DNA from 3 places in the Bradyrhizobium sp. USDA 4506 genome. Region 3 is predicted to be linked to each of the others. Evidence: predicted binding sites of a transcription regulator. Region 3 holds the regulator's gene; each other region holds the start of a gene.

Region 1 (3,969 bases), 2.9 Mb from region 3:
CATGTCTCGAACCGCGAGGCGATGGACGAAATCCGGCGCGCGCAGCAAAGGGGCTTGCGGGTCATGGGCGAGACCTGTCCGCAATACCTCATGCTGACCGAAAAGGATCTCGATCAGCTCAACATGGAAGGCGCAAAATACGTCTGCTCGCCGCCGCCGCGCGACGTCGCCAGCCAGCAGGCCTGTTGGGAAGGGCTGCAGCAGAAGGTGTTTTCGGTGTTCTCGTCGGACCATTGTCCGTTCCGTTACGACGACCCGCAGGGCAAGCTTGCGCCGAAGGGACGTACCAGCTTCCGCTGGGTGCCGAACGGAATCCCGGGTGTGGCGACGCGGCTGCCGATCCTGTTCTCCGAAGGCGTGGTGAAGGGACGGATCGACCTCAACAGCTTTGTCACCTTCAGCGCCACCAACCACGCCAAGATCTACGGCCTCTATCCGCGCAAGGGCACCATCGCGGTCGGCTCGGATGCCGACATCGCGCTGTGGGACCCGAAGCGCAAGGTCACGATTCGCCACGAGTTGATCCACGACGGCGCGGACTACACGCCCTATGAGGGGCTCGAGGTCACGGGCTGGCCGGTGCTGACCATGGTGCGCGGTAAGGTCGTCGTCGATAACGGTACGCTCATCGGCGGCAAGGAGCACGGCACCTATCTGCCGCGCGCCAAGCCGCTGAAGGCCGCGACCATTCCGTAACGCGACCAATCCGTAACAAGCAAAGAGAGAAGGCAGGAGATCAACATGCCCTATGCTGTGACAGACGACGGAGTGCGGCTCTATTTCGAGGAGACCGGATCGGGGCATCCGGTGATCCTGGTTCACGAGTTCGCCGGCGACCTGCGCAGCTACGAGCCGCAGATGCGGCACTTCGGCAAGCGCTTCCGGACCATCGCCTACAATGCGCGCGGCTTTCCGCCGTCGGATGTACCGGAGCAGGTCTCGTCCTATTCGCAGGCGCGCGCCGCTGACGATATCCTGGCCGTGCTCGATCACATCGGCGCGCCGAAGGCGCATATCGTTGGTCTGTCGATGGGCGGCTTTGCGACGCTGCATTTCGGATTACGTCACCCTGATCGGGCGCTGTCGCTATGCATCGGTGGCTGCGGCTACGGCGCCGAGCTCGATAAGCGCGAGACGTTTCGCGCCGAGGCCGACGTGATCGCGGGCATGATCCGCAAGGAGGGCATTCCGACCTTCGCCGAGCGCTACGCCTACGGGCCGACCCGCGTGCAGTACGAGAACAAGGACCCGCGCGGCCATGCCGAGTTCAAGGCCATGCTGGCCGAGCATTCGGCGGTGGGATCGGCCAACACCCAGCAGGGCGTACAGAAGGAGCGCCCTTCGCTCTACACGCTGGTCGACGAGATGAAGCGGATCAAGGTGCCGACGCTGATCATCACCGGCGACGAGGATTGGCCTTGCCTGCTGCCGGGCATCCTGATGAAGCAGAGCATCCCGTCGGCCGCGCTCGCGGTGATGCCGAACTGCGGCCACGCCATCAACATCGAGGAGCCCGACGAATACAACCGGATCGTCGGCGAATTCCTGGCGCAGGTCGAGAGCGGCCGCTGGCCGCAGCGCGATCCGCGCGCGGTCAGTGCTTCGATCACGGGAATGAAGGGGTAGGCTTCACGCCGAGTTGAATCGCGGCCTTCATCCGCCACCAGACCAAGCATCCGCGCTTTTCGGGACACATCCCCGGAAGGCGCGGATTTTTTTCGGGCGTGAGCAAGCCGCGACAGCCGGCGGTGCACAACCTGTTCGCATGATTGCTGACTGCTGCAGTCATCTCCAACGCGATCCGTTCAATTCCATGTCTTGTGACCGAAACCGCGTCCACAGATAGCCGATCGCGTGAGACGGAAGAGGAGGGCGTCTGTCATGCGCGCAAAGATTGGTCCCCCGATATCTGCAACCGATGCGGACATGAGCGCGCATCATCGTTCGTCGCATTCATTCGACCGACACAGCGCTGTCATCGGTGGTGGATAACTTGTCGCAGGTCGACGTCATAAATCCTTAAAAATAAAAAGGGGCACTACGGTGAAAGCCAAATTTCTTTCGACGGTCGGAGTCTGTCTGGTTGCTGCCGCTGCGGTGATGTGCAGCGCCGCCGCTCAGGACGACAACAAGGGCAATAACGGCCACGATCATCATCCGCACGACATCCACACCCAAACGCCGATCAAGCATCTCGTCGTCATCTTCAACGAGAACCGCTCGTTCGATCACTACTTCGCAACCTACCCGGTTGCGACCAACCCGACCGGCTCGATTCCGTTCACGGCGAAGCCGCATACGCCGAAGGTCAACAATCTCGCCAGCGCCAATCTGTTGACCAATAACCCGAACACCAATCCGGCCAACGGCACCGGCGCAACCAATCCGTTCCGCCTCGACCGCACCCAGGCCAACACCAAGTCGCAGAACCACGCCTATACGCCCGAGCAGCAGGCGGTCGACAACGGCAAGGAAGACCTGTTTCCGAAATTCACCGGTCGCGGCACCGCCGGCGGCGTCGGCGCGTTCGGCACCAACGGGCAGGTGATGGGCTATTTCGACGGCAACACCGTCACCGCGTTCTGGAATTACGCCCAGAACTTCGCGATGAGCGACAACAGCTGGACCGACACCTTTGGTCCGTCGACGCCCGGCGCGCTCGAGGTCGTGTCCGGCCAGACCAACGGCGCGCAGAACATCGTCGGCTCGTCATCGTCGATCGCCGACGGCCAGGGCGGCCTGACGCTCATCGGTGATACCGACCCTGCCTACGATGCCTGCTCGAGCACGACGAGCCAGGTCTTGATGACCAGCAAGAACATCGGCGACCTGCTCAATGCCGAGCAGATCAGCTGGGGCAGCTTCATGGGCGGCTTCGACCTGACGCTCAAGAACAGCAACGGCACCACCAACTGCGGCCGCAGCACGTTCTCGAGCAACGTCAACGGCACCGTCGTGGACTACATCCCGCACCACGCCTGGTTCCAGTACTACAAGTCGACCGCGAACCCGACCCATGCGCGACCGAGCTCGGTGAATGCGGTCGGACACTCCTATATGCCCGGCAGCAAGACGCTCGATCCGGCCAATCATGCCTACGATCTCGAGGACTTCTATGCTTCGGTGAAGGCCGGCAACTTCCCGGCCGTCTCCTACATCAAGATGCCGGCCTATCAGGACGGTCATCCTGGCAACTCCGATCCGCTCGATGAGCAGGCCGGCAATGTCGAGCTGATCAACTTCCTGCAGAAGCAGAAGGAGTGGGGCGAGACCGCCGTCATCATCACCTATGACGACTCCGACGGCTGGTACGACCACCAGTACCTTGCACCGATCAGCGCCTCGTATGATCCCACCGCCGACCAGGTCAACGGTCCCGGCCAGTGCGGTCGCGGTATCGGCAGGCAGACGCCGCCGAACGGCCTCAACGGCCAGCCGGTAAACGGCCGCTGCGGTCCCGGTACGCGTGTCCCGTTCCTGGTGATCTCGCCCTTCGCCAAGCGGAATTACGTCAGCCACACCCGCATCTCGCAGGCCTCCGTCGTTCGCTTCATCGAGGACAACTGGCTGCACGGCCAGCGTCTCGGCGGCGGCTCGTTCGACGACAACGTCGAATCGATCGCCGACATGTTCGACTTCGAGCGCGGCCACGGCCAGGACCACGAGTACCGGCAGGACACGCTGTTTCTCGATCCGACCGCCGGCACCGTCATCGTCAGCGCGCCGGACGATCACCATCACCACTAACGCCCTTCGGTTCTGATCCAATCAGAACCGAAGCTCTGCCCTGACGCGTTCTGCTCGCGCGAACTGGTCTCCAGTTCGCGCGAAAACGCTTAACGACACTGGATCTGATATGAATGGCCGCACCTTGTGGCTTCTCGGCGCCGGCCTGCTGTGCATGGCCGGCGCCGTTGCGGCCGTCGAGACGCAGGGACTTCCGGGGACCAATCCGAACCCGGTGCAGCT
Region 2 (3,969 bases), 5.6 Mb from region 3:
GGCGACGCCGATCGCGCGGGTCCGGCCTTCCTCCCTCAGCTTCATCAGCGTCTCGAAGATGGCAGGCAGCTTCATGCTCCGCGACGGCCAGTGCACCAGATAGAGATCGACGTGATCGAGCCGCAGCTTCTTCAGGCTGGCGTCGAACGCTGTCCGGATCGCATCCGGCGCCAGGTTCTCGTGCCAGACCTTGGTGGTCACGTGCAGGTCCGTGCGCGCGACATTCGAGGCAGCGATCGCCGCCCCGATCGCCTCTTCATTGCCGTACATCTCGGCTGTGTCGATATGCCGATAGCCGAGCCCAAGCGCGCTCTCGACCGCCGCGCGGCAGGTATCGCCCTGCATGCGGAAGGTGCCGAGCCCGAGCTGCGGAAGGCTGATGCCCTGTGTCTGCAGATTTTCCATGGATAGCTCCTGACGCGTGGGAAGCCGATGCCATCGACGACCTCACGCCAGCAAATCGTTTCGTGGGAATGAAATTGGCAGGACTGCCGACACGCAGTCTGCCCGCAAACCGGCCCCTCGGGCAAGACGCCGGCAATCAAGATGTCGCGACGGATCAGAGACGGCGCTAGATGTGCTGCGCCATGATCTGGCCGGGCCGCGCGTCCGGCCGCGGCTCGATATCGACCGACCAGAGATCGTGGTTGTCGACGTCCTTCAGCGTCACCGTCATCACGCCGGTCTTGCCGTCGATGTCGACGCGGCCGAAGAATTGCAGCCCGAAGCACGGCGCGAGATTGTCGCCCTGTTCGGCCGAGCAGCCCTTCTGGTACATCGCCTTCGGGCCAAACGTGTTGTCGAGTTCGCCCGGCGACCAGGTGCCGGCATGCAGCGGGCCGGAGACGAACTCCCAGAACGGCTCGAACTCCTGGAACACCGCGCGATTCGGATCATAGTGATGCGCGGCGGTGTAGTGCATGTCGGCGGTGAGCCAGACCGTGTTGCGGACCCCGGCGCGCTTCATGAAGGACAACAGATCGGCGATCTCGTGCTCGCGCCGCGCAGGCGGGCCGTCGCCGAGCGCGACCGCATCGAGGCTGACGAGGCCGATCGGCAGATCCGCCGCGATCACCTTCCAGACAGCATCCGACGCCACCAGCTCCCGCTTCAGCCAGGCGAGCTGGCTCTGGCCGAGGATGCAGGCCTGGTCCGGATCGCCCTGCTTATTCCAGCTGGAATCGCGATAGGAACGCATGTCGATGATGAAGACGTCGAGCAGCGGCCCGTAGGGAATCTTGCGGTAGACGCGGCCATCGCGCTCCGGCATCAGCCCCATCGGCATGAATTCGTGGAAGGCGCGGCGTGCCCGTGCCACCAGGCGCGAGCTGCCGTCCGCCTCATAGCCGGTCGCATCGGTGGTGCCGAGCGGCGACCAGTCGTCGGCCACCTCGTGGTCGTCCCACTGCGCGAACATCGGCACCTCGGCGTGGAAGGCGCGGAAATTGTCGTCGAGCCAGTTGTATTTGTAGTTGCCGCGAAACTGATCGAGGCTCTGCGCGACGGCGGATTTCTCCTCGGTGACGATGTTGCGCCAGATCTCACCGTTGGGGAGTTTCTGCTCCGACGGCACCGTGCAATCGGCGTAGATGTGATCGCCGGAATGGATGAAGAAGTCCGGACGCTCGTCCAGCATGGTGCGGTAGCTGCGCAAGCCGCCGCGCGCGGGGTCGATGCCCCAGCCCTGCCCGACGACGTCGCCGGACCAGACGAACGAGACGGGACGCCGGTCGGCCGGCGCGGTTCGGAAATGGCCGACCCGGCTTTCGCCTGATGTGCCGTCGCGGTCCTCGAAGCGCACGCGATAGAACAGGTCCTGGCCCGGCGGCAGGCCGTCGAGCAGCAGCTTGGCGGTGAAGTCGCGCTCGGGCAGCGCATCGGCGGACACGGTGCGCAGGATGCTGGCGAAGCTTTCGACCGCGGCGCATTCGATGTGCATCCGCGCGGCGCGATCGGCGCGCGCCCAGATGACAGCGGAATCGCTTGCCACGTCGCCGGACTGGATGCCCGCAATCGCGGGCCGATCCGCGGTGCGGCTCAGATACGGTCTTGCCAGCGCGCCGAATCCCGCCAGCGCCGCGGTCGACGCCGAGCGCACCAGAAGCTGGCGCCGGGTGAGGCCACGCCGCCTCGCGGAGTTCGCAGTCGGCATCGAATAACCTTCGTCGAATCGCAACGAAGGTTTTGCCTGCGCTCCTTGACTCCGGCCTTACGGTTTCTTGACTCTCCGCCGACGGTTTTGCGACGGCGGGATGACTCGGGGGAGATGGAAATCGGAAAAGTTTGGAGTGCTAAGCACTCAGCCAAATCCGTCATCCTGAGGAGCGCGGAACGCGCGTCTCGAAGGATGAACGGCCCCCGTTCGTGGCCGATTCATCCTTCGAGACGGCCGCTTCGCGGCCTCCTCAGAGTCTGACTCATAAGTCACCCAACCTTACCAGCAGCGGCAAGTCTGCGGGTCAGGAGCCTGATGTGTGCAATCAGCAGCCAGGCAGCTTCGGTTGCCACCGTCGCCTCGAAGTCCTTGGCGAGGCGGCGGCATCTGCCGAACCAAGCGAATGTGCGTTCAACCACCCACCGCCTCGGCAGAAGCTGGAAGCCTTTGACGCCTTGAGGCCGCTCGACGATCTCGACAGTCCATGGACCGCAGTCTGAGAGCGCGTCGAGGAGTTGATTTCCGCGGTAGATCCGGTCGGCAAAGACGTGGCGCAGCCGGGGGAAGTTCATCCGCACGTTCTTCAGCAGCGGTACGGCGCCATGGCAGTCCTGAACGTTGGCCGGATGAACATGAACCCCGAGGAGGAGGCCATTGGTATCCGTCACGATATGCCGCTTGCGGCCGTAGATGCGCTTGCCTGCATCGTAGCCGCGCGGTCCGCCAGCTTGGGTGGTCGGCGCACTTTGACTGTCGATCACGGCTGCCGTCGGCTTCGGTGTCCGTCCAAGCTTTTTTCGCGCCCGTCGGACAAGCACGCTGACAATCCTCTGCCACCGGCCTGTATCCCGCCATCTATAAAAATAGCCCTGCACCGTCGAATAGGGCGGGAACTCCTGCGGCAACGCCCGCCACTGGCAGCCGGTCGAAACGATATAGAGGATCGCTTCGATCACACGACGCAGCTCCGTCTTACGCGGCCGGCCGCGCCGGTTCGCTCGCGGCAACAGGCGTCTGATCAGCGCCCACTCCGCATCGGTCATATCGCTTGCATAACGCAGATCGTCCCGCCGATATTGCTCCCGAGTGATCTTGGTCCAGGGCATCGTGCTCTCCCTCGAATCTCTGCAAATCCGATGGAATCACACCCCACTGAGATCACTCACCCATTTTTCAGTCAGGCTCTCAGGATGACGGATTTGATATTGGTGCGAACGCGCGCGCAAGTCGGCGTGAGACCGCCGAGCCGCCTCACCGATGCCAGTTGCAGATGCCGCCGGTGCGGCACGGCCAGGTCTGGATCCGTGTGTCGCGGGCCTCCGCATCGAGCGGGTTCGAGTGCCGGCGCGCGAGCTTGGCGCGGGCGGGCACGCGCGCTTCCGCGCGCTTCTTCTCGTGCGGCGCGGTCACCCTGGTGGTCCGCACGGCCTTCTTCGGCGCGACTTTCGGCTCCTCGACCTGCGGCTCGACATTCGCATGCTGATCGGGGCCATGGTCGGTCTTCGCCTCGACCGGAACGGGCTCGAACTGCGCCGGCGGGCCAAGCGGCTTCGGCGACAACACTGCGCGTGAAAGATCGAGGCTGAAGAACTCGCTGGGGCGATACTCGTCAGCCAACGCCACGCCGCCCCAAGCCAGGCACGCGGTACAAACGGTTGCAACAAAAGCGTTTTTCAGGACCATCAAACGGCCTCCTGAAATCACTCGAACAGAACACCCATCATGTAGGAGCCCCGGCCGCGCGAATCCAGCCGCTGGTCGCGAGCAGGGTTACCGGTCAACCAAGGCGTCCGTGGAAAGTTCCCTAGTCGCCA
Region 3 (3,969 bases):
CGCCCGACGGCACCACGGCCTTGACGCCGATCAACAGCCCCTCGCCGCGCACCTCCGACAGCACGCCGGGATAGCGGTCGACGACGGAAGCGAGCTTCTGCTTGAGCAGCAGCGACATCTTCTGCACATGCTCGAAGAAGCCGGGTTTCAGCATGACGTCGAGCACGGCATTGGCGGCGGCGACCGCGAGCGGATTGCCGCCGAAGGTCGAGCCGTGCGAGCCGGGCGCCATGCCGGCCGCAGCCTGCGCGGTCGCCAGCACCGCGCCGATCGGAAAACCGCCGCCGAGCGCCTTGGCCAGCGACATCACGTCCGGCGTGACGCCGGTGCGCTTGTAGGCGAACAGCTCGCCGGTGCGGCCCATGCCGGTCTGCACCTCGTCGAAGGCGAGCAGCAGGCCGTGCTCGTCACACAGCGCGCGCAGTGCCTTGAAGAACGCCTGCGGCGCCGAGCGCACGCCGCCCTCGCCCTGCACCGGCTCGATCAGGATGCCGGCGGTGTGCGGGCCGATCGCCTTCTTCACCGCCTCGATGTCGCCATGCGGCACCTGGTCGAAGCCGTCCATCGGCGGGCCGAAGCCTTCGAGATATTTCGCCGAGCCTGTCGCCGCCAGCGTGCCCAGCGTGCGGCCGTGGAAGGCGCCCTCGAAGGTGATGATGCGGTAGCGCTCGCCATGGCCCTTGGAGAAGTGATAGTGGCGGACCAGCTTGATCACGCCCTCCATCGCTTCGGCGCCGGAATTGCAGAAGAACACGAAGTCGGCAAAGCTCTGCTCGCACAGCCGTGCGGCAAGCACCTCGCCGTCCGGGCTCTTGAACAGGTTCGACATGTGCCAGAGCTTGGTCGCCTGTTCCTGCAGCGCCTTGACCAGATGCGGATGCGCGTGCCCGAGCGCGTTGACCGCGACGCCCGAGGTGAAATCGAGATAGCGGTCGCCGTTGGTTGCGATCAGCCAGGCGCCCTCGCCGCGCTCGAAGCCGAGATCGACCCTGGCGAAGACGGGGAGCAGATGCGACGTGGCAGCGTTGGTCATGGCGATCACTGACGGTTTTTAAGCCGACAATTGCCGCTGCGCCTTGACGCCAGCGCAGCAACGGCCAGCTTCGGAAAACAAAACGGCCGCCTTTGCGGGCGGCACGTGGCGGGCATTCTATGCTGCGGTCGGTAAGTGTCAATCGCCACGAAGTGGCCTTCCTGCAATGCGAAACGAGCGCAATCCGGAGCATTCCGGTGCGGTGGAAAAGCCTCATCGTGATGCTTAACTGTGTGGGAACATGTGGACGCACGGCCGCGGACTCTTGCGCCAGAGTCACGCCATATTGTAGCGTTTGGCCTGTCGGGTACGACATCTCGTGCGGCGGTACTGGACCCTCTAAGTAGCCTTTGTGTCTCGCGTAAACGTTCGGGCGCAACACCGTGCCCGGCGAGGGCTAAGGGATTCTGGCCGCAGGGATATTTGTCCAGATTGGCTCGCAGCGCCGCTCCAATGATTGGCCGGCGCTACGCGAAGGGAAGAATGCGATGACTGTATTGACCTGGTCCGACGATCGCGTCGAGCAGCTGAAGAAACTCTGGGAGTCCGGCCTGTCGGCCAGCCAGATCGCGGCGGAACTTGGCAATGTGACGCGAAACGCCGTGATCGGCAAAGTGCATCGGCTCGGCCTCTCCGGCCGCGCCAAGGCACCCTCCACGGCCGCGCCGCGGCAGCGCAAGGCTCGCCCGGCCCAGCACATGATGCGGGTGGCGCGTCCGGTCTCGCGCGGCAACACCGCGCTGGCGCACGCCTTCGAGGTCGAGATGGAGCCCGATCCGATCTCCTACGACAATGTGGTGCCGATGAGCCAGCGGCTCTCGCTGCTGGAGCTCAACGAGGCCACCTGTCATTGGCCGGTCGGCGATCCCTCGAGCCCGGAATTCTTCTTCTGCGGCGGCAAGGCGCTCGCCGGCCTGCCCTATTGCGCGCATCACTCGCGCGTCGCCTACCAGCCCGCCGCCGATCGCCGCCGGCCGTCGGCGAAACCGCAGATCAAGTGAGCACTCGGGAAAACGACGGAAGACCTCAAAAACAAATCCCCGCGAAAGCGGGGATTTTTTGTGTGATGCGTAGCCCATTACACCACCGGCGTCGTCCCGGCGAAAGCCGGGACCCATAACCACTAATGCGTGTTGTTAGAAAGCCGTCTGGCCGCGTGCCGATTGCACTGGCCGCGGCGTATGGGTCCCGGCTTTCGCCGGGACGACGCCGTGTTGCGGTTTATGAATGCCGCATGGCCGTTACGGCTGTGGCTCGGCCTTGGCAAAGCGGTCGTCGAGCGCGTAGCCGGCGCCGCGCACGGTGCGGATCGGATCCTGCTCGCGGCCCGGATTGAGCAGCTTGCGCAAGCGGCCGATATGCACGTCGACGGTGCGCTCATCGATGTAGATGTCGCGGCCCCAGACGCTGTCGAGCAGTTGCTCGCGGCTGAACACGCGGCCGGGATGCTCGAGGAAGAATTCGAGCAGGCGATACTCGGTCGGCCCGAGATCGATCGGACGGCCCGAGCGCGCCACGCGGCGCTTCTCGCGGTCGAGCTCGATGTCGCCATAGGTCAGCACGGTCGCAAGCCGCTCCGGGCTGGCGCGGCGCAACAGGCCCTTCACCCGCGCCAGCAGCTCCGGCACCGAGAACGGCTTGACGATGTAATCGTCCGCGCCGGTGGCAAGCCCGCGCACGCGCTCGCTTTCCTCGCCGCGCGCGGTCAGCATGATGATCGGAAGCTGCTTGGTCTCGGGCCGCGCCCGCAGGCGGCGGCACAGTTCGATGCCGGACAGGCCCGGCAGCATCCAGTCCAGCACCACGAGGTCGGGAACGCGCTCCTTCAGCCGTGTATCCGCATCGTCGCCGCGCCCCACCGTCTCGACATCGTAGCCTTCCGCATCGAGATTGTAGCGCAACAGCGTCGTCAGCGCTTCCTCGTCTTCGACTACCAGAATGCGTGCGCTCATCGGTCTAAGTTCTTTCTCTGTGGTGATCCGTTGCCCAGACGCAAACCGAAACGCTTACTTCCTTGAGCATAGTCCCCGCGGAAACGATTTGTCGCGAGGATCATCCAGTTTCGCTCTTGCCGGTTCCGTGCTTGCCGATCATGCCTCAGTTGCCCGGCACCGTGGTGGCAAAAGTGGTCATGTCCCCCTTCGGGCGCTTGTCGGTGATCTGCTGGCCCTCGATCATGTAGAACACGGTCTCGGCGATATTGGTGGCGTGATCGCCGATCCGCTCGATGTTCTTGGCGCAGAACATCAGATGGATGCAGAACGAGATGTTGCGCGGATCTTCCATCATGTAGGTGAGCAGTTCGCGGAACAGCGAGGTGCAGATCGCATCGACCTCCTCGTCGCCCTTCCAGACGTTCATCGCCGCCGGCAGGTCGTGCGCGGCATAGGCGTCGAGCACCGACTTGACCTGCGACAGCACGAGGTCGGTCATGTGCTCGAGGCCGCGGATCAGCTTCAGCGGCTGGAAATCGCTCTCCAGCGCCGCGACGCGCTTGCCCATGTTCTTGGCGAGGTCGCCGATCCGCTCGAGATCGGTAGCGACGCGCATCGCGCTGACGATCTCACGCAGGTCGATCGCCATCGGCTGGCGGCGCGCGATCGTCAGCACCGCGCGCTCTTCGATGTTGCGCTGCAGATTGTCGATCTCGATGTCGGCGGCGACCACGCGCTTGCCGAGCGCGACGTCGCGACGGATCAGCGCGTCGACCGACTCGGTAATCATTCGTTCGACCAGGCCGCCCATCTCGGCGACCAGGCGGGTCAACTCCTGCAGGTCGCTGTCGAATGCCTTGGCGGTATGTTCAGAAGCCATCGCTTGTCTCCCTCAACCATGATCCCGGGGATCATGGCTTCGTGTCCTGAATTTTAGCATGACCTGATCGGAAAACCGGTTTCCACTTTTCCGGATCATGCGCCGGTCAACCGAACCGGCCG

What was found. Region 3 encodes PhoB, which activates phosphate uptake and scavenging genes when phosphate is short. Its sites were predicted from a motif close to TGTCATNNANCTGTCAT; they were not measured.
Region 1: a site for PhoB is predicted at 2,008-2,024, ahead of ACVIHF_RS17890 (phospholipase C). Genes of this name have one in related genera too.
Region 2: a site for PhoB is predicted at 2,242-2,258, ahead of ACVIHF_RS05285 (alkaline phosphatase D family protein). Genes of this name have one in related genera too.

The regions. Positions count from the first base shown of each region.
Region 1 covers NZ_JBSSBM010000002.1:3,325,484-3,329,452, reverse strand. The annotation lists gene hydA (dihydropyrimidinase) at 1-696, shown strand, start outside; gene ACVIHF_RS17895 (alpha/beta fold hydrolase) at 742-1,626, shown strand; gene ACVIHF_RS17890 (phospholipase C) at 2,101-3,747, shown strand; gene ACVIHF_RS17885 (cytochrome-c peroxidase) at 3,857-3,969, shown strand, end outside.
Region 2 covers NZ_JBSSBM010000002.1:614,242-618,210, reverse strand. The annotation lists gene ACVIHF_RS05290 (aldo/keto reductase) at 1-405, opposite strand, end outside; gene ACVIHF_RS05285 (alkaline phosphatase D family protein) at 572-2,152, opposite strand; gene ACVIHF_RS05280 (IS5 family transposase) at 2,425-3,261, opposite strand; gene ACVIHF_RS05275 (hypothetical protein) at 3,407-3,838, opposite strand.
Region 3 covers NZ_JBSSBM010000002.1:6,189,179-6,193,147, forward strand. The annotation lists gene ACVIHF_RS31395 (acetylornithine transaminase) at 1-1,033, opposite strand, end outside; gene ACVIHF_RS31400 (GcrA family cell cycle regulator) at 1,522-2,034, shown strand; gene phoB (phosphate regulon transcriptional regulator PhoB) at 2,275-2,985, opposite strand; gene phoU (phosphate signaling complex protein PhoU) at 3,131-3,847, opposite strand; gene pstB (phosphate ABC transporter ATP-binding protein PstB) at 3,954-3,969, opposite strand, start outside.